DNA from 2 places in the Dendrosporobacter quercicolus genome. Region 1 is predicted to be linked to the other one. Evidence: a T-box and tRNA genes for the amino acid it is inferred to sense, from the RefSeq annotation. Region 1 holds a T-box; the other holds one or more tRNA genes.
What was found. A T-box is a leader RNA that pairs with one kind of tRNA and senses whether it is charged. The one in region 1 lies ahead of ileS (isoleucine--tRNA ligase), so its partner is inferred to be a tRNA-Ile.
Positions count from the first base shown of each region.

Region 2: it encodes a tRNA-Ile, which carries the amino acid that the T-box ahead of ileS (isoleucine--tRNA ligase) is inferred to sense. The anticodon was not compared.

Region 1 is NZ_FNHB01000001.1:601,205-611,488, forward strand. It holds gene ileS (isoleucine--tRNA ligase) at 1-1,399, opposite strand, end outside; T-box leader at 1,437-1,674, opposite strand; gene BLR06_RS02890 (DUF167 domain-containing protein) at 1,739-2,053, opposite strand; gene BLR06_RS02895 (DivIVA domain-containing protein) at 2,050-2,508, opposite strand; gene BLR06_RS02900 (YlmH family RNA-binding protein) at 2,527-3,312, opposite strand; gene proC (pyrroline-5-carboxylate reductase) at 3,314-4,126, opposite strand; gene BLR06_RS02910 (cell division protein SepF) at 4,142-4,579, opposite strand; gene BLR06_RS02915 (YggS family pyridoxal phosphate-dependent enzyme) at 4,596-5,291, opposite strand; gene pruA (L-glutamate gamma-semialdehyde dehydrogenase) at 5,455-7,086, opposite strand; gene BLR06_RS02925 (NAD(P)/FAD-dependent oxidoreductase) at 7,128-8,276, opposite strand; gene BLR06_RS02930 ((2Fe-2S)-binding protein) at 8,269-8,547, opposite strand; gene BLR06_RS02935 (4Fe-4S binding protein) at 8,537-8,992, opposite strand; gene BLR06_RS02940 (NAD(P)/FAD-dependent oxidoreductase) at 8,992-10,077, opposite strand; gene BLR06_RS02945 ((2Fe-2S)-binding protein) at 10,077-10,284, opposite strand, start outside.
Region 2 is NZ_FNHB01000001.1:752,639-762,922, reverse strand. It holds gene recO (DNA repair protein RecO) at 1-160, shown strand, start outside; gene BLR06_RS03755 (DUF4342 domain-containing protein) at 230-673, shown strand; gene glyQ (glycine--tRNA ligase subunit alpha) at 1,053-1,928, shown strand; gene glyS (glycine--tRNA ligase subunit beta) at 1,930-3,993, shown strand; gene BLR06_RS03740 (LptA/OstA family protein) at 4,055-4,528, opposite strand; gene BLR06_RS03735 (deoxyguanosinetriphosphate triphosphohydrolase) at 4,656-5,654, shown strand; gene dnaG (DNA primase) at 6,259-8,064, shown strand; gene rpoD (RNA polymerase sigma factor RpoD) at 8,119-9,231, shown strand; tRNA gene BLR06_RS03720 (tRNA-Asn) at 9,383-9,458, shown strand; tRNA gene BLR06_RS03715 (tRNA-Ile) at 9,505-9,579, shown strand; tRNA gene BLR06_RS03710 (tRNA-Glu) at 9,589-9,663, shown strand; tRNA gene BLR06_RS03705 (tRNA-Val) at 9,785-9,860, shown strand; gene BLR06_RS03700 (tRNA (adenine(22)-N(1))-methyltransferase) at 10,022-10,284, shown strand, end outside.

The DNA.
Region 1 (10,284 bases):
TAGGCACTCCCCATACCCGTTGACGGGAAATGCACCAGTCATGACGATCGGCAACCATATTGCGGATACGGTCTTCACCCCAGCCCGGAATCCAGCGGGTATCGGCGATTGCCCGCAAAGCCTCCTGCCTGAATCCGTCGATGGATGCAAACCACTGCTCGGTCGCCCGGTAAATAACCGGACTTTTGCAGCGCCAGCAGTGCGCATACTGATGCCTGATTGAACTTTTGCCTAACAGCATGGACCGCTCAGCTAATTCCTTAATGATCGGCACATTGGCGTCGTGAACAGTTAGTCCGGCAAACTTCCCGCCTTCCTTGGTAAATTTACCGGCGCCGTCTACCGGACTGATGATGGGCAGCCCATTCCTCATCCCGGTTTCAAAGTCTTCCTCCCCGTGTCCCGGTGCAGTGTGTACGCAGCCGGTACCTTGTTCCAAAGTGACATAATCGGCTAAAACAAGCACCGACTCGCGTTCGATAAACGGATGTGCAAAAACCATTCCCGCCAGTTCAGTTCCTTTGGCAGTTGCCAGCACATTTACGTTTTCCAGGCCATTTTCCTTGACAACCGCTGCAATCAGGCCCTCGGCCAGGAGATAGACCTCACCATTGGCCTCCACCCAGGCATAGTTCAGGTCCGGATGGATGGCAATGGCAACATTGGCCGGCAACGTCCAGGGAGTGGTTGTCCAGATAACGGCAAAAACATTGTCCGGACTGATTCCCTCCGGTAAACAGCCTTTATCATCAATCAAAGGAAATTTAACAAAAATGGTATGAGACTTCTTTTCGGCGTATTCAATTTCGGCCTCAGCCAGCGCTGTTTCACAGGAGGTGCACCAATAAACGGTCTTTAACCCTTTATAAATATAGCCTTTTTTGGCCATTTCACCAAATACGCCGATTTGCTGGGCTTCATAGTCCGGAGTTAAAGTAATGTAGGGATGTTCCCAATCGCCGTTAACACCCAGCCGCTTAAAATCCTCACGCTGCATATCCAGGCATTTTAAGGCGTATTGCTTGCACTCGCGCCGCAAGTCCAGCGGATCCAGCTCATGCCGGTTAAGTCCCAGAATTTTTATTGCGGCATGCTCGATCGGCAAGCCGTGGGTATCCCACCCCGGAACATAGGGAGCATCATAGCCTGTCAACGATTTATATTTTACAATAATATCTTTCAGAATTTTATTTAAAGCTGTCCCTAAATGAATATTGCCATTGGCATAGGGAGGACCATCATGTAAAATAAATTTTTTCCGGCCCTTGTTACGAGCCGCTCTCTGCGCATAAATTTGGTTATTCCGCCAAAATTCAAGTATTTGCGGCTCCCGCTCCGGTAGATTTCCGCGCATTGGAAAATCAGTATTTGGCAGATTCAGCGTCTTACTATAATCCAAAATAACACCTCCAAAAATAAAAATAACCATCCTATCCCAAAGGGACGAGAGGTTATTTCCCGTGGTACCACCCTAATGACCATCAGGTCACTTCATTGACAATTAACGCTTGTCAAACGGCTGGATCTACACCAGACACTGCGTCTGTCCTGACACGGTACCAGTTCGGCCAGCAGTTCAGAAGTGATTTTCGTCAAGTTATTTGACTAGGCTCACACCGCCCCCTAGCTCGCTGACAAAATTGCTATGACTACTTTCTTCATCATTACCAATCACCTATAATCATTACTTAAACGTATTATACAAAATTAGCCCTGCTTAGTCAAATTGCAACTAATCTTAACCGTCAGCTATGGCTTGCAGCTTTGCCAGTACGGCAGCTTGATCAAGTCCGCAGAGTTTAATCGTCTTATTACGGCTTTTATGTCCGGCAAGTATACTGACGCCGTTTTTGGGCATGGCAAACAGCTTGGCGAAAAAGTCAATACAGGCCTGGTTGGCCTCGCCGTCAACAGGCGGCGACGTCAGTACCACCTTAAGCCGGTCGGCATACATTCCGGCAATTTTATTACGGCTGGCCCGCGGCTGCACCCGGACTTTCATTGATACGCCGTCCGGGAGCTGTTGAATCGCCAGTCCGGTCGTAACCATCATTCGTGCTCATCATCTTCTTCCGACGATTTCAACATCTCCAGCTGGGCTTGCACCAGCGTCCTCATCCTGGTCCGGTAGATCTGCACCTGCTTTTGCAGTTCTTCATACTCGGCAGTCATGCGGCGAACTTTGCCCGCCGCTTCATCGACCAGTCTTTGGGCATTGACCTCAGCTTCTTTAATCATGAGTTCAGTTTCTTTTTTGGCGTTAAATTTTACATCCTCAGCGGTTTCCTGAGCGATCACCAGCGTATTGTGCAAGGTATTTTCGATATGCTGGAAATGCTCAAGTTTGCTGTTGAGCCGGTCAATGGTTTCTTTTAAATCCCCATTTTCCCGGTATAATTGCTCATAATCTTTTACCACCAGATCTAAAAATTCGTCGACATCATCCTCGTTATACCCGCGAAAACCTCGTTTGAATTCTTTATTATGAATATCTAAAGGCGTAAGCATACCGGCACCCTTTCTCGGTTAAATAAACCGCTTTAATAAAATACTCGTCCGGCCTTTTTTCGTCTGGCCGAAGATCTCGCATAGTTCAACCCGGCCCCGGCCGCGCATGGAAATAACATCGCCCTGCTTAACCGCTTGCGAGCTGCTCCTGGCCTGCTGCCAGTTGACTTTAACCTTTTCTGCGGCAATTTCGTCAGCCATTCTGCTGCGGGACACGCCAAAGCCGGCGGCGGCAATGACATCCAGACGCAGTGAAGCCACTGTCGTTTTCAGTTCTTTCAGCTTCTCTTCCCGCGGCGCAATTTCCGTTAGGGGTATTGGAACCGCCGTAACAGCCGCTGCTCCAATTTGCGTCATATTTTTTGCCATATATTCAACGATGGCGGCATCCGCTACAAGCTGCGCACGATCACCAAGCATTATGATATCGCCAAGCAGCTCCCGCTTGAGCCCTAAGCCCAGCGCCGCCCCCAGCACGTCCCGGTGAGACAGATGATAATAGCGCGCGTCCCAGGCAAGCGAAAGCGCGGCCAACATAAAATCCGTTGTTCCCCGGAAGTCACGGTGGACAAAAGCGATCCTTTGCCGCTCAGCGCCGGCATAGCCGCCGCTGGCCTGCAGTTCTATCTGGTCATAGTGAGCGGCTACAGTCTCGGCAATGGTATAGCCATAGGGATCAACAAACTCCACAACCTTATTTTTACGACTGCGCATTACCCCGTCAGCCGCATCCAGCAGCCTGGCTGCAGTATGCTCATCGCCGCTGGACCGGTAATAACGCAGTATTTTGTCCCGGTCACTCATCTTATTTTTTCCCCATCTCCTGCGACCGTTTCGTCGCTGCCTTTACCGCATCAATTAACGCGGCCCGCAGCCCGTTCTGCTCTAAAACGTGAATTCCGGTAATCGCCGTACCGCCGGGCGAGGTTACCATATCCCGCAATTTTGCAGGATGTTCTCCGGTTTCCAGCACCATTTTCGCGGCTCCCAGCAGTGTCTGAGCCGCCAGTACCAGTGCGGTTTGGCGCGACAAACCGACACTTACCCCGGCGTCGGCTAAAGCGTCAATCATAACGAAGCCATAAGCAGGACCGCTGCCCGACAGACCGGTCACGGCATCCATTAGTTCTTCTCCCACAGTTACTGCGGTACCGGCCGAGGAGAAAATCCGGGAAATCAAATCACTGTCCTGTTTTGTGGCCAGCTTGCCCAAAGCCAAAGCCGACATGCCGGCGCCAACGGCAATCGGGGTGTTCGGCATAACCCGGATAACGGCGCACCCGGGAAATTTGGCCTGCAATGCGGCTAAGGTCAGCCCCGCCACAATAGAAACAACAATGGTTGTTGTGGCTACCTGCCCACTCAATTGCTCCATTACCGCTTTAACCACCTGCGGTTTTACCGCAAGAAAAAGAATATCCGTATTCTTTGCCGCCGCATGAATCTCCCCGGTGGTTGAAACTGCATAAGCCTGCGCTAAATAATCGCGTCTTTCGGCAATAATATCACTTACTATAATTTGCTGAGGCTGAATCAGCCCCGTATTGATCATTCCGCGAAGCAGGGCCTCAGCCATGGCCCCGCCGCCAATAAAGCCAATTTTCTTTTCTTGCAACATGATTCCTCCTGCTGTCTACTTTTGCGCCCAGGGCATAAAAGCTTTATCCATGCCTTCCTCCTGTGAACTATAAGAAACGTCAACATTGGTCGGCGCACACAGAAAAATATGATTGCCGACCTTCTGAATTGAACCGCTCAGAGCATAAGCCGTGCCGCTAATGAAATCAATCATCCGTTTGGCAACTTCTTTGTCGGTGTTTTCAAAGTTAACAACAACAGGCTTACGGTTTTTCAAATGATCAGCCACATGCTGGGCGTCATCGAACGAAAACGGCTCAACCACCATTACCTTAATTTGTTTTGAGGCAACCGCTGTCGGCAGATTGACCAGATTATTTGCTTTGCGGCTTTTGGGCTCAGGCGCTTCATCAGGCTTAACCTGTTGTCCCGCTTCGGGTTCAACCTGCTCGAACAGACCTAAACTGCCCCATACTTTTTCCATGAATTTCATTGCTGTTTCCTCCCTGTTAATATTGACGCGCCCCAAATATGCCAGTACCAACCCGCACCATATTGGCGCCTTCTTCCACTGCTGTTATATAATCGCCGGTCATCCCCATGGACAACCATTTCATATCGGTATGATCAAGCCTGATTGCCGCCAGTTCCATAAACAAACGGTATAAATTACGAAAAACCGGCCTAACCAGTTCAGGGTCTGCAACCTGCGGCGCTATGGTCATCAACCCGCAAAGCCGAACATGCTCTAGTGAACTGATATCCTGAGCCAATGCCAGGGTATCCTCCGGTGCGATCCCAAATTTGCCGGGTTCACCGGCGGCATTAACCTGAATAAGAATATCCTGGCATTTACCCAGCTTGCCGGCGACCCGGCTGATCTCCAAAGCCACCCGCCGGCTGTCAACAGAATGGATCAGGTCGGCAAACGGCACGATTTGCCGCACCTTATTGGTCTGAAGGTGACCAATAAGGTGCCATTCAACAGTACGCTTCAATTCCGGCAGCTTGCCCAAAACCTCCTGCACCCGGTTTTCCCCCACAGCGGTTATTCCATGATCAATCGCCTGGCGCATTTCATCAATTCCCTGGTTTTTCGTTACCGCGATCAGCTTGAATTCATCACCGGCAGGCCGGACAGCAGCGCGGTTCATTGCCAAATCAATATTTCGCCTGACTTCGGTTAAATTTTGTGCGATACCCATAGTAAAACCCTCCATGATATGGATAATATTCGCGAATAAACATAATTTTCCTCTAATAGCTTATCCTTAACATAAAAAAATATTGGCCTTGTATTCCCTGCTTCAATAAAAAGTTGCATCTCCGGGCAAAAAACAGTCCGGAGATGCAACTTAGTACCTCAGATTATTCTTCTGTCATATACGGATAGCTGACCCCGGTACGGGGCAGCAAGGTCTCTTTGATTGCCCGCTGGCTCATCCAGCGGGTTAAGTTGATGGCGCTGCCGGCTTTATCGTTTGTGCCCGAAGCCCGGCTTCCGCCAAACGGCTGCTGTCCGACCACCGCTCCGGTAGGTTTGTCATTGATATAAAAATTACCGGCCGCATGCTCCAATGCTTTTGCTATTTTGATGACCGCCGCCCTGTCCTGGGCAAATACGGAACCGGTCAAGCCATAGATTGTCGCCGTATCACACGCTGTTAATGTTGCTTCAAGCGCATCATCCGGATAGACATAAACGGTGAGCACCGGTCCAAATATTTCTTCTACCATTGTCTTAAAGTCAGGCGTCTTTGCTAAAATTACCGTAGGTTCCACAAAGAAGCCTTTACTGTCGTCGCATTTGCCGCCAATGATGATTTCAGCATCTTTGGATTCCCTGGCAAATTCAATATAGCTTTGAATTTTGTTGAAGGAATTCCGGTCAATAACGGCATTCACCAGATTGGTAAAATCACATACATCGCCCATTTTGATCTTACCGGTTTCCGCTTCAAGGCGCGCTTTAACTTTGCCCCACAAGCTTTCCGGGATATAGGCGCGGGATGCCGCAGAGCATTTCTGCCCCTGATATTCAAAAGCGCCAAGCACCATTGCGCAGGTCAGGGCTTCAATATCCGCCGATGCATGGGCAAAGATAAAATCTTTTCCGCCAGTCTCGCCCACAAGCCGGGGATAAGTAACATATTGATCAATGTTTTGGCCGACTTGATTCCAGATTCCATTAAATACGCCGGTCGAGCCGGTAAAGTGGAAGCCTGCCATTTGCGGATGGCTGATGACGGTTTTACCGAAATCAACGCCCCGGCAAGGCAGAAAATTGATGACGCCCGCCGGCAAACCGGCTTCAATAAGAATTTGCATAAAATAGTAGTTGGACAGCACCGCGGTTGATGACGGCTTCCATAACACAGTATTGCCGGCCATTGCCGGAGCTGTAGAAAGGTTGCCGCCGATTGCCGTAAAGTTAAATGGCGTGATTGCCGCAACGAAACCGTCCAGCGCCCGGTATTCTATACGGTTCCAGACACCATCGGAGTTGTTGGGCTGCTGCTTGTATATCTCTTGTACATAATACGCATTGAAGCGGAGAAAATCGGCCAGTTCACAAATAACGTCAATTTCCGCCTGATAGGCATTCTTGCTTTGGCCCAGCATGCACGAGGCCGCTAACTTCGCCCGGTATTTTTTGGTCAGTAAATCCGCGGCTTTCAGGAAGATGGTTGCGCGATGCTCCCAGGGCATGTTTTCCCATTCTGCTTTGGCGGCCTCAGCCGCTTCAATCGCCTCAAGCAATTCCTGTTCACCGGCTATATAATATTGACCAAGTAGTTTCTGGTGATCATGAGGGCAGATAATCGGCGCCTTGCTGGCTGTGCGGATTTCTTTTCCGCCGATAATCACCGGCACTTCAACCGGTTCCGCCAGCTGCCTCTTTAGCTCCGCCTTTAAGGCGGCCTTTTCGGGTGATCCCGGGAGATAGCCTTTGACCGGTTCGTTTTCCGGCAGCGAAATTTGAAAATATCCATTATTCATGTTTTAATTCCTCCTTGTTTATATCTAAATGAATTTACAGACTACACTACAGATGGTTCAACAAACAGTTCGCCCCGTTCAAACCGGCCGGCGTCGAACATTTGCACCGGGAAAGTGGTCGGCTGGTTCAAGATCATTTCCGCCATCAATTGCCCGGTAATCGGCGAGATCATAAAGCCGTGGCCGCTGAACCCGGCAGCTGTATAGAAACGCTTTAATTGCGGGCTGCTGCCCAGAATTGGCGTACGGTCAGGGCACATGTCGTACAAGCCGGCCCATTGCCTGATTATATTTAATTTAGCCAAAGGCGGCAATATGCCTATAACCCGGCTGGCCATATCACGCAGGAACTGCCAGCTTGAGCGGATGTCAAAGCTTTCCGGCTCATCGGGATGCCCAATGCCCATGATGAAACTGCCATGCGGACTTTGCTGGCAATATAAGTTGTGATAAAAACTCATCACCATCGGTCCCATGGTCGGTTCGACAGGTTCGGTAACAAGGATCTCATGGCGTTCAGGAAAAATCGGCAGTTCGATGCCTGCCATCCGGCCAATGGTTTTGGCATAGCCGCCGGCGGCATTCACCACGGTATTGGTCTTAATTTCACCTTGATTCGTTCGTACCGCTAAAATACGCCCGTTCTTTGTCTCAATTCCCTGCACTTCAGTTTCCGTATAAATTTCAACCTGGAGATTGCGGGCCGCCCGGGCATAGGCTTCAGTTACCATAAACGGATTACAATGGCCGTCTTCTGCGCAATAGGCGGCGCCGCGCAGTTCATCAATATTGAGGAACGGAACAATTTCCAGCGCTTCCCGGGGAGTTACCCAGCGGGAGGGTATGTCCAGAGAGTGCTGGAGTTCAAGATTTTTCTTAAACTGCGTCTCCATTTTATCGCCATAGGCCAGCAATAAATAACCGTTTTGGGTGAACTCAATATCCACATCGACCTCCAGGCGTTCCGGCAGGTTGGCCAGCATCTTCACACTCTCCCGCGACAGCAGGCAGTTGGTTTCGGTACCCCATTGCATCCTCATTCCCGCGCCGCAGCGTCCGGTGGCCCCGCTGGCCAGATACCCCTTTTCGATGACCGCCACCTTACCGGCGCCCAGTTTTGCCAGGTTATAGGCGGTGGAACAGCCTATAACCCCGCCGCCGATCACAACGACATCTGCTGAATTAATCATGTTTATCCCCTCCGAGCAAAGAAGCCATCTTAATTGGCGCTGTTGGCGGGCGAACCTTGGAAAATGGAATATCGGCGATCGATTTACCGGTAGCCCTGGCAATTTCACTGGCAATCAGCAGTGAGCAGGTTCGCCCCTGGCAAGGCCCCATACCGGCCCGGCAGGCCCGCTTTATTTCCTCCAGAGTATGCTTGCCCTGGGCAATTTGCGCCCGTATTTCCCCTAAAGTAATGTCCTCACACCTGCAAATAATTGTATCATCAGCACGCATCGTCCGACTCCTTTCTCAACCGCAGGTTGCGAACTTCCATTGCCAGCTCTTTTGGCACCGCCAGCCAAATAATATTGGTTTTATTGGGCGAGGTTTGAACCCGGATCACGCGGGCCAGGCCAATGCACTCGCCCTGCCGGTTTAAAGCTTCCACCAGCTCAGCCTGCTGCGGCAAAGGCGTAAACTCATAAGGAATTTTCACCAGCGCCTCGGCTGCAGCATAATGAACATCGACAACAAAAATAGATAAGCCCGGGCAATGGGTCATACAGATACCGCAGCCGTTGCATTTTTCCTCATTCAGAACCGGGCAGTCATTAATATCCTTAACGGCAATTGCCCCCCGCGGGCAGGCATCGGCGCACGGATTGCAAGGAATCGGCTGCAAACATTCGAATACGGCGGTAGGTCCCGGAACCGCACCTGGCTTAACCGGCTGATTCATCAGCCCACCTCCTCAAGCACAACTTTGCGCAAGCCGTTGCAAATTTTAACGCCGGCCGGGCCTGAACGCAAAGCCCTTAATTGGCCGCGCGCCTGTTGCAAAGCCTGATAAACATCCGGTTTGCGGCAGCCGAGCAATGCCGCAACCTCTAAACCGGCAATTTTGCCTTCAACCATTGCGGCCGAGGCTTCTTCCACCCCGGAAACATCGCCGGCGACATAGATGTCGTTCCGCGTTGTTCTTAAATTACCGTCACGCAAAGGAACGTAGCCGCCCAGTTCAGGGACATATTTCATTTCACAGCCGGACTGCCACAACAGCTCGGTCAGCGGGCTCAGGCCCACAGCCAGACACAGGCCGTCCGCTTCAATATATTGTTCGCTGCCGGCCACAGTCTGCCAGTTTTTATCCAGTCTGCAAATCGTTACCCCTTCCAGGCAGCAGCTCCCGTGCGCGGCTTTTACCGAATGTGAAGTATAAATAGGCACACCATGCCGCTGCAGTTTGGCTGCATGGACCTGATATCCGCCTACGGCCGGGCCGGCTTCCACCACCCCCGCTACATCCACGCCGGCCTGTAATAACTGATAGGCCACAATAACGCCAATATTGCCGGCCCCTACCATTAAAATACGTTTGGCCGGCAGCACGCCATGCACATTCATCAGCGTTTGAACTGCCCCGGCGCCATAAATGCCGGGCAGGTCATTATTGGCGAAAGCCATTGTTTTTTCAGCGGCCCCGGTGGCGATAATTATTTTTTCCGGTTTGACCGTACAAAAATTGCCCTGATAGGAAACCGTCACCACTCCGTCCGGATAAATCCCCAGAACCTGGGCATTTTTCCAGATACTGATCTTACTGTTTTTTTCACATTCGTCAATTAGCTTAGCGGCGATATCAATGCCGCGTTCTCCGGCATATTCCTCTTTAGAGCCAAAAAACTTGTGCGTTTGCTTAATCAGCTGTCCGCCCAGACGATCGGCTCTTTCCGCCAGCAGTACATTTGCTCCGGCTTCAGCGGCATATTTGGCGGCCATTAATCCGGCCGGGCCGGCGCCAATCACCAGAATCTGTATCTCCATTATACAATTCGCCCCTTTCCGGCCTGGGTTTGCACCGCCATATTGGCGCGCAGAGGTTCAACGCAAACCCGGACATTAGGCACCCCATCGACAGTCATCAAACAGGACGAACAATTGCCGATAGCGCAAAACAGGCCGCGCGGGCGATGATGGTGCTGGCTATGACGCAATACTTTTATTTCGGCAGCATGCAAAGCCGCAGCAATG
Region 2 (10,284 bases), 150 kb from region 1:
ACTGGGGCTGGACTGGGAAAACCTGCAGGGCTTTTCAGTAAATGGCGCTACTTTGCGGCAGACCGAACAAATTTTAACAAGTTATGTGGTTTATTTACTGGGTAAGCCGCTAAAATCACTGAATTTTATTCAGCAGGTTGCAGGGGCGCCCGGTGAATAAGGGGCAGTTGGCGGATATTAGGGCTGTATTTGGTTAAACTAACTAAAATTTTGCTGGGGGTATTTTGACATGGAAGAAATTACATTGGAAAAAATTGATATTATCCGGGAACGTATCGGCGTATCCTACAAGGAAGCCAAAGAAATACTGGAACGCAACAACGGCAACGTGATTGAGGCTTTGGTGGATGCAGAAAATACTACGCAAAGCAATAGCTGGACCGAGGAGTTTTCCGTCCGGTCAAATGAAGTCATGGACCGGGTGAAGGAACTCATTCGTGAGGGCAATGTCAATCGAATTAGAATCAAGCATGATGGCCGGACCCTGGTGGAAATTCCGGTGGCCTTGGGAGCAATCGGCGCAGTTGTTCTGCCCCAGCTGGCGGCGCTTGGCGTGCTGGTGGCTGTTTTTAAGCGTTGTACCATTGAGGTTGTCCGTACCGGCGAGGAGAACGAAACGCCTGATGACAACCGGGAAAACGACGCCAGGGATGAGCATAATAACCCATTATAGCCGTTGACAAGACGGCGGGTTTTTGCTATATTTTAAGTAAATTAAGGCAATGCGGGAAAAAGTAGCCTGGAAAAACCAGCGAATCAGGGGAAGTGTGAGCCTGATCCATTCAGGCGAAAGGCCTTCCCAAGCTGCAAGAGGAAAGCAACGATGATCAGTCGCTGCCGTAAAACTTGCAATATCCTCAAGGTGGGCCAGGCAGGCCAATCAGGGTGGAACCGCGGGATGAACATTCCGTCCCTGTAACTTTTTTGTTACTGGGCGGGATGTTTTTGTTATACGGTCAGAAAACTGCCGCGGAAGATTTCCGTTTTTGCCAAGTCCCGGCGTAAGCCGGGTTTTCCCATGCATTTGTCGTTATCAAGGAGGTAGTGTATTCATGAATTTTCAGGATATTATCCTGACTCTGCAAAATTTTTGGGCGGGTCAAAAATGCATTCTGGCTCAGCCTTATGACGTAGAAAAAGGGGCCGGCACGATGAATCCGTCAACTTTTCTCCGGGCTCTTGGTCCGGAACCCTGGAATATTGCCTATGTTGAACCTTCACGCCGCCCAACCGACGGGCGTTATGGCGAAAATCCCAACCGCCTGTTTCAGCATCATCAATATCAAGTCATTATGAAGCCGTCACCGGCTAATATTCAGGAACTGTACTTAGCCAGCCTGGCCAAATTGGGGATTGATCCTGATAAGCATGACATCCGGTTTGTTGAAGATAACTGGGAATCGCCGACGTTAGGCGCCTGGGGACTGGGCTGGGAAGTCTGGCTTGATGGCATGGAAATTACCCAGTTTACTTATTTTCAGCAAGTCGGCAGTATCGATGTCAAGCCGGTTTCCGTTGAAATAACCTACGGTTTGGAACGTCTGGCCATGTACATTCAGGGCAAAGAAAATGTTTATGATTTAACGTGGGTGGAAGGCGTTACTTATGGTGACGTATTCCATCGCAATGAAGTGGAGCAATCACATTATAATTTTGAACTTGCCGATACCGCACTATTGTTTCAGTTATTTGATCTGTACGAAAAAGAGGCGGTAAGAATTGTTGAGCTGGGTTTTGTCCTGCCTGCTTACGACTATGTTCTTAAATGCTCCCACTCCTTTAATTTACTTGATGCTCGGGGGGCAATCAGTGTAAGCGAGCGGACCGGCTTCATCGGCAGGGTCCGCAATATGGCCAGGTTATGTGCGCAGGCTTATTTGGAACAAAGAGAAAAGCTGGGCTATCCGCTGCTCAAGGGGGGGATTTGATATGACAAAAGATTTACTGCTGGAAATTGGCACGGAAGAAATTCCGGCCCGCTTTATGCCTGATATTTTAACTCAGTTTAAAACCATAGCTGCAGCAAAACTGGCTGAACTGAGAATTGCGCATGGCGAAGTCCAGGTTGTTGGAACCCCGCGGCGGTTAGCGCTGGTGGTAAGAGAAGTCGTGGAAAAACAGGCCGATCATGAAAGTATCAATAAAGGTCCGTCGGTAAAAATAGCATTTGATGAGCATGGACAGGCCACAAAAGCCGCTCAGGGCTTCGCCCGAGGGCAGGGCGTTGATGTGTCGGAACTGCTGGTGAAAGAAGGCTATGCTTATGCCGTAGTTCATGAGGCCGGCCAGTCTGTCAGCCAGCTCTTGCCAACCCTGCTGCCTGAAATGATTCATGCGCTTAGCTTTCCGAAAAATATGCGCTGGGCTGATCTTGACCTGCGCTTTGTCCGGCCGATCAGGTGGCTGCTGGCCTTATTCGGGCAGGAGGTAATTCCCTTCACCATTGCGGATGTAGCTGCCGGGAATACTACATTCGGCCATCGTTTTTTAAGCAAAGGTCCAATTCGCATTGATTCGGTAAATGACTATTTTGCCAGACTGGCCCAAAACCATGTGATGGTGGATCAGAACGTCCGGCGTCAGGTTATCCGGGAACAAATCGAGAAGCTTGCCCAGGGTCAGGGCGGTGTTGCGGCAATTGATGAAGCTTTGCTGGAAGAGGTAACATACCTGGTGGAGTATCCGACCGCACTATGCGGCAGCATTGAGGAAAAATATCTTGCATTGCCGCCTGAGGCTGTAATTACGCCGATGCGGGAACATCAGCGCTACTTTCCGGTGGTAACCGCGGCCGGCAATTTGCTGCCGGTGTTTATTACTGTGCGCAATGGCGGATCTGATTATATCGATATCGTCCGGCACGGCAATGAGCGGGTGTTGAGAGCCAGACTGGCTGACGCCCAGTTTTTCTTTGAGGAAGACAAAAAAATACCGCTGGGCGAGCGGTTGGAAAAGTTGAAAACGATTGTTTTTCAGGAGGGACTTGGCAGTTTGTATGATAAAACTGTCCGGCTGGAGGCTTTGTCCAGACTCATTGCAGTTGAAGCCGGAATGGCGGAAAGCCTGCTGCCTGATTTGATTCGCGGGGCGCAACTGGCCAAGGCTGATTTAGTGACCGGTATGGTTTATGAATTTACTGAGCTTCAAGGCATTATGGGCCGGGAATATGCTTTGCTCAGCGGTGAAACCCGCGTAGCGGCCGATGCTATTTTCGAGCATTATCTGCCGCGCTTTGCCGGAGACCAGCTGCCGGTGTCGGCGGCCGGGCGGGCGATCAGTATCGCCGACAAAATAGACAATATTGTCGCAACCTTTAGCCGGGGATTAATTCCGACCGGCTCTCAGGACCCTTACGCCTTACGCCGTCAGGCTTTGGGAATTGTTCATATTTTGGTTGACGCCAGGGTTCATCTGTCACTGGGGCGGATAATCGCTCAAGCGATGGACTTATTGGCAATCAAGGAAACCGGACGCCGGGAAAAGCTGGCCAACGAAATCCAGGATTTCTTCCGGCTGAGAATAAAAAATGTGCTGGCAGATGATAAGCTGAGTTATGATGTCATTGATGCTGTCGTTGCCATCGGACATGATGATATTTATGATACCTGGCTGAGGGCCAAGGCGCTTGGCGCTAACGCTCAAACGGAAGCGATGCAGAAAACCATTCAGGCCTTTACCCGGGTTGGCAACCTGGCTAAGCATGCTGCCGGCGATCAAGTGGATCGCACTCTTTTTTCAACAGAGGCGGAAGCCGGTCTATATGAGGCCTACCTTACTGCAAATGCCAGGATTACCCAGTCTGCTGCCAAACACGATTATTGTGCGGTTTTGGCCAGCATGGCTGCGCTGGCGGCCCCGATTGACGCATTTTTTGATGCGGTAATGGTAATGGCTGAGGATAGCTCAGTCAGAAATAACCGGTTGGCCTTGTTGAACTCAATTGCCGGGCTGACAACCAACATGGCTGATTTCAGCAAAATTGTAACCGGATAGTTCGAAAAATGCACCCCGGAGGAACACAACTGCTGTGTGTTCGACTCCACGGGTGCATTTTTTATAAAATAGTATTGGTTTTAATATTGTACTCTACACTGTCGGCAGTCCAAGTATTGCCGTTCTGAGTAACCCGGACATTTCCCCTGAAGATTGCCCGTTTGGTTTTCCAGTTATAATCGGCCTGACTGGCCGTAATTTGCAAGCCGGCGCGGGAAAAATTAACCGAACCGTCAATGCGGGCTGTTCTCAGACTGCCCTGAACATAAACCGAATTTCCGGTAAAATAAATATTATCCTGCGTAACGGTAATTCCGTCATAACCCCACACTTCGCGGGAGGTCATACTAACCCGGGCCTTACCGGCTGTAATGATGCGATTGCCGGTTTCGACGCGGACATTGCCGTTTAACACATAATGACCGCTGTTGATATCAAAATATGTATGATCAGCAGTGATTACCGGTTTAGCGGCAACAGCGGTTGTCAATAGTAATAAAAGCAGCGCTGTGACGAGTAGTATTTTAGTTTTCATTAAGAAAACACCAGCCTTTCTGCTTTTATTATAGCAAACAATGCTGGTTAAAGGGTATGTAAATATTGTTAAAAATACTATGCCTTAACAAAATCCGGCGGTATAATGTTAGAAAGGAGGGCTGATAATGACTGTACGGGAGCGGATAGAAGCGCAGGAATACAAAAATTTATCTCCGTTTGCCAGTAAAAGCAGGGATGCCGTGCGCGCCAAACAAGAAGAGGTTTGTAATTTCAGGACAGCTTTTCAACGGGATCGTGACCGCATTATCCACTCTAAAGCCTTTCGGCGACTTAAGCATAAAACGCAGGTCTATATATCACCTGGCGACCATTACCGTATGCGGATGACGCATAGCTTGGAAGTGGCTCAGATCTCCCGGACAATTGCAAGGGGATTGATGCTGAATGAAGACTTAACGGAAGCCATTGCCCTGGGGCATGATGTTGGCCATACGCCTTTTGGACATTCCGGTGAATATGCGTTAAGAGAAATTATTGGCCATTATCATCATAATGAACAAAGTTTGCGGATTGTGGAGCATTTGGAACGGAACGGCGCAGGGCTGAATCTGACACTGGAAGTTAAGGATGGAATTGTCAATCATACCGGGGATAATCAGCCGTTTACCCTGGAAGGCAATATTGTGCGAATTGGTGACAGAATTGCCTATCTATGCCATGATTATGATGATGGGATCAGAGCAGGCATGATCAAACCTGACGATCTGCCGCCGATTGTGGCGGCGGTATTGGGGGTTAAGCCCTCTGACATGATTACCGCAATGGTGTCTGATATGATTACCGCTTCTGAAGGCAAAACGCAAATCACGATGTCAGAGGAAATAAGAGCCGCAATGAACGAATTGCGTAAATTCATGTTTTCTGCTATTTATCATTCGGCTGACCTGGAGCCTGACCGCAAAAAGGCAGCCTATGTCATTCATAAGCTCTATGAGTATTATATGTCTAATCCCGGCGCATTGCCGCAGGAATTTTTGGATCGGGAGGAACGCTGGGGTCTGCAGACTACGGTAGTTGATTATATCGCCGGCCTAACCGATTTATTTGCCGTCAATTTATTTGAAAAATTATTTATACCCTCCAAATGGGTGATTCCGAAATAAGAAGCAAAGGGGAAAAAGCCTGGCAATGTTGTCAGGCTTTTTATTATCAAATTTATTCTTTTTTGTCAAGAGGTAAAAAAGGATATTTATTGTTTCTATTGAATATAAATGTAAATAAGATTGCCGTCTCTGTAATTTCTAAAATTGCAGGATGAATGCCGCCGGTTTTTTGTTCAGCCAGGCAAAGGAGCCTCGCGGGTCAAAAAATTTGCTGCAATTACCCATGCATAAAAGGGTACATGAAAAACGCTGCATTTTAGCGGTCTTTTTCCGCATTGCTTCGTGTCGCCGCCTTACCCAGGTCCGATCACTGCGGTTCCTGGGCCTTGCATTGCGCGCATGAATCCTCGGGAAGTAACCATCGTTTTTAACGCAGACCAGTACCGGCAATTATTGGGCAGGAGTAATGGAGGAATATGTAGAATAAAGTCAAACCGTTGATAATTAAATCGGGTATTCGCTGGTTGCGAGCTTGCATGAAGCAGGAAATTTAAAAAAAACAGCGAAATCATGAAATGTAGTGTAGTAATGTATATATCATTTAATTTTGTACTATAATGTAATGAAAATCATTGGTATACAGGGCGCTATAAAGGGTGAACTTATGAAAGATACAGCTTACGATGAGTTTATTGAAAGGTTGCGCTCGCAAAGTGATATTGTCAGCATTATATCGGACTATGTTCCTTTGAAAAAGAAGGGGAAAAATTATTGGGGCTGTTGTCCGTTCCATCAGGAAAAATCCCCGTCGTTTTCAGTTACTCCAGATAAGGGCTTTTTTTATTGCTTTGGTTGTCATACCGGAGGAAACGTTTTTAATTTTTTAATGAAAATTGAAAACGTTGTATTTATGGATGCGGCAAAAATTCTGGCCCGGCGGCTGAATATTCCCTTACCGCAAAAGGAAAAGTCAGCAGAGGAAATTGCCAGGGAAAAAGAACTGGCTAAACTGTGGCAGGCAAATGTACTGGCCAGAGATTTTTTTCATGCCTGTCTGACAAAAACAAGTTATGGCAAGCCTGCGCGGGAGTACTTAGCCCGCAGAGGCATTTCCGATGAAATGATTACTGCTTTTAAGCTGGGTTTTGCACCTCAAGCCTGGGATAAATTGTCCACAGCATTTACTGAGCGTGGTATTGAAGCGAAAGTTATGCTTAAAGCAGGCCTGGCAGTTGAGCGTACGTCCGGTTCGGGGGTATTTGACCGATTTAGGAATAGAATCATTTTTCCCATCTGTGATTTGCGGGGCAGAGTCGCCGGTTTTGGCGGCAGGGTAATGGATGATAGTCAGCCTAAATACTTAAACACGCCTGAAACGCCGATTTTTAATAAGCGAAATATGCTCTTCGGCTTTGACAGTGCTCATAAAGTTATTCGTCAAACAGGTAAGGCGGTTGTTGTCGAAGGGTATATGGATGTAATTACAGCCCGCATTTTCGGCATAAATAATACTGTTGCGTCCTTGGGTACTGCGTTTACTGTCGAGCAGGCTAAACAACTGATGCGATACACAGACGAATTTATTTTTGCTTACGACAGTGATGCAGCCGGACAAATGGCGACAATGCGGGCATTGGCGATTGTGCGCAATCTTGGCGCCGCAGTAAAGGTGATTTCCATTCCGGATGGCAAGGACCCTGATGAGTTTATCGCCAAACATGGCGCCGCCGCTTTTCAGACTTTAATTGATGAGGCTGCCCCATTATTGGATTACCAGGTCAGACAGGCTTTGCAGGAAATTGATTATTCCAATCTGGAAGGTAAGGTAGCAGTGGTAGCCAGGGTAGTTCCAGCTTTGGCGGAGGCCGATAATGCAGTTGAAGTAAACGCCTATATTGCCCGGATATCACAAAGCTTAGGCATTGATGAAAGTGCGATAAGAAGTGAAGTCGGCAAGTTTTTAGCCCAATCCCAAAAGGATAAAAATGTAAAAATGGGGAAAACTATAAAAGTGGTATCACTATCTAAAACGATTGATAGTGCGCTAATACAAGCTCAAAGACATATTATCCGGTTGATTTGGGAAGATGATACTATTATACCATATATTCAAGCGCAATTGAGTGTTGAAGAATTTCAAGGCGAACAACATCGCGAAATAATAAAACTATTCTTTGATGCGCATCATCTGGGGAAAAATTTGCAGGACTATACGCTGTCGATGACGTTGAATGAGGCGGCAAATACCGAATTATCGCATATTTTATTGATAGATATACAAAATACCGATGTTTCCAGGGAGATTGATGATTGCATCAAAACCATCAGACTTGCCGGCCTGAAGCATCTGTATGAGCAACATCGGCTGAAGGCTGATGAATTAGAACGCATGGGGGATAGTCGCTTTCTGCAGGAATTAGCAGAAAGTCAGCGAATAAAACATGAAATTAGCAAATTACATTATTCATAAGCTAACTGGAGCAAATCCTTTAGTCGCGGCAGCCACGGGGAGGAGGGGAGCAAAATGACTGAGAAAAAAAATATATCAAATGATAATGTAGATAAATTATTAAATAAAGGTAAAAAGCGTGGTGGCGTAATTACCTACGGCGAAATCATGGACACTCTCCAAAGCGAAGACTTATCTCCTGATGAGATTGACGACATGTATGAAGTGTTTTCAAGCAAGGGAATTGAAATCGTTGATGAGATTCCCGATGTTGAAACGCTGGATGATCCGGATATTTCCGATATGGAAGAGGTTACTCCTGAAGAAGTTGATATTGACTTATCTATTCCTGAAGGAATTAGTATTGATGATCCGGTTAGAATGTATCTTAAGGAAATTGGACGGGTGCCATTACTGACTGCTGATGAAGAGATTCAGCTGGCTAAGCGGATGGAAAACGGCGATGAGGAAGCTAAGCGGCGGCTGGCTGAAGCTAACCTGCGTTTAGTGGTCAGTATTGCCAAAAGATATGTCGGCAGGGGAATGCTGTTTTTAGATTTAATCCAGGAAGGCAATTTGGGTTTGATTAAGGCTGTCGAAAAGTTCGATTACAATAAGGGTTACAAGTTTAGTACTTATGCCACCTGGTGGATTCGCCAGGCGATCACGAGAGCGATTGCCGACCAGGCCAGAACGATTCGGATTCCCGTGCATATGGTGGAAACGATTAATAAACTTATCCGGGTGTCCCGGCAATTGCTGCAGGAACTGGGGCGTGAGCCTGTACCGGAAGAAATTGCCCGTGAAATGGATATCAGTGTGGACCGGGTGCGCGAAATTATGAAGATTGCCCAGGAACCGGTGTCGTTAGAGACGCCAATTGGCGAAGAAGAAGATTCCCATCTGGGTGATTTCATTGAAGACCAGGATGCCCCGGCGCCGGCGGAAGCCGCCTCATTTATGCTGTTAAAAGAGCAACTGGAGGAAGTTCTGGAAACTCTTACCCCGCGGGAAGAAAAAGTATTGCGGCTGAGATTCGGCCTGGATGACGGGCGGGCCAGAACATTGGAAGAAGTAGGCCAGCATTTTGGTGTTACCAGAGAGCGTATCAGGCAGATTGAAGCAAAAGCATTACGTAAGCTCCGGCATCCTAGCAGGAGCAAAAAGCTTAAAGATTTCTTAGAATAATGAACAGTGTAGGCTTCTTGAATTAAGCGATTTATACAGATAGGACGCCAGTGGTTGCCCGATCGGCGGGCAGGAAGTTATTTTTCAAATCATTGAAAAAGTTCTTGACATAACATTTTGATTGTCCTATAATAGTATTCGTTGACGATATTCCTCGATAGCTCAGTTGGTAGAGCAATCGGCTGTTAACCGATCGGTCGTAGGTTCGAGTCCTACTCGAGGAGCCAATACAAAATACCGGCAGCTCTAAGTTTGCTGCCTTCACTATTTTTTGGGCCTATAGCTCAGTGGTAGAGCAGCCGGCTCATAACCGGCTGGTCCCTGGTTCGAACCCAGGTGGGCCCACCAATTTTATACGGCCCGTTGGTCAAGCGGTCAAGACACCGCCCTTTCACGGCGGTATCGGGGGTTCGATTCCCCCACGGGTCACCAAATCAGCTATTAGATGTTGGGCCTTGGCTATTGGATAAATTCATTAGACAGGTCTGACGATAAATAAGGAAGATGTTAGGTGGAGGTCCAAAATCCAAAGTCTAATATCCAAAATCCAAACGGGCGATTAGCTCAGCCGGGAGAGCGCCTGCCTTACAAGCAGGATGTCGGCAGTTCGATCCTGTCATCGCCCACCATTGATAAAATGAATGCAAAGCATATGCTTTGCATTTTTTGTACGGATAGAAAGATCAACTGGCGGCGACGCGCCGCTGAAAGCTTTGCTTAAGCCGTCGTTTTTTCCATACCAATATGGGAGAAGATAATAAGAAAACGATTTGGTTATGGGGTGGTACTTTTGAAGCTGGGTGAGCGGCTTGCGGCAATTGCCGCAATGGTGCCGGATAATTCCAGGTTAGCCGATATCGGCACCGACCATGCGTATTTGCCAATGTTTTTACTGAACCGGAAAACAATTACAGCTGCAGTTGCCGGAGAACTAAACCGCGGTCCTTACCGGATGGCGCAGGAGACGATTAAGCAGGCCGGGCTTGAAGGTCAAATAACATTACGTCTGGGCAACGGTCTGTCCGTCATTGCGCCTTTGGAGGTTGATGTCGC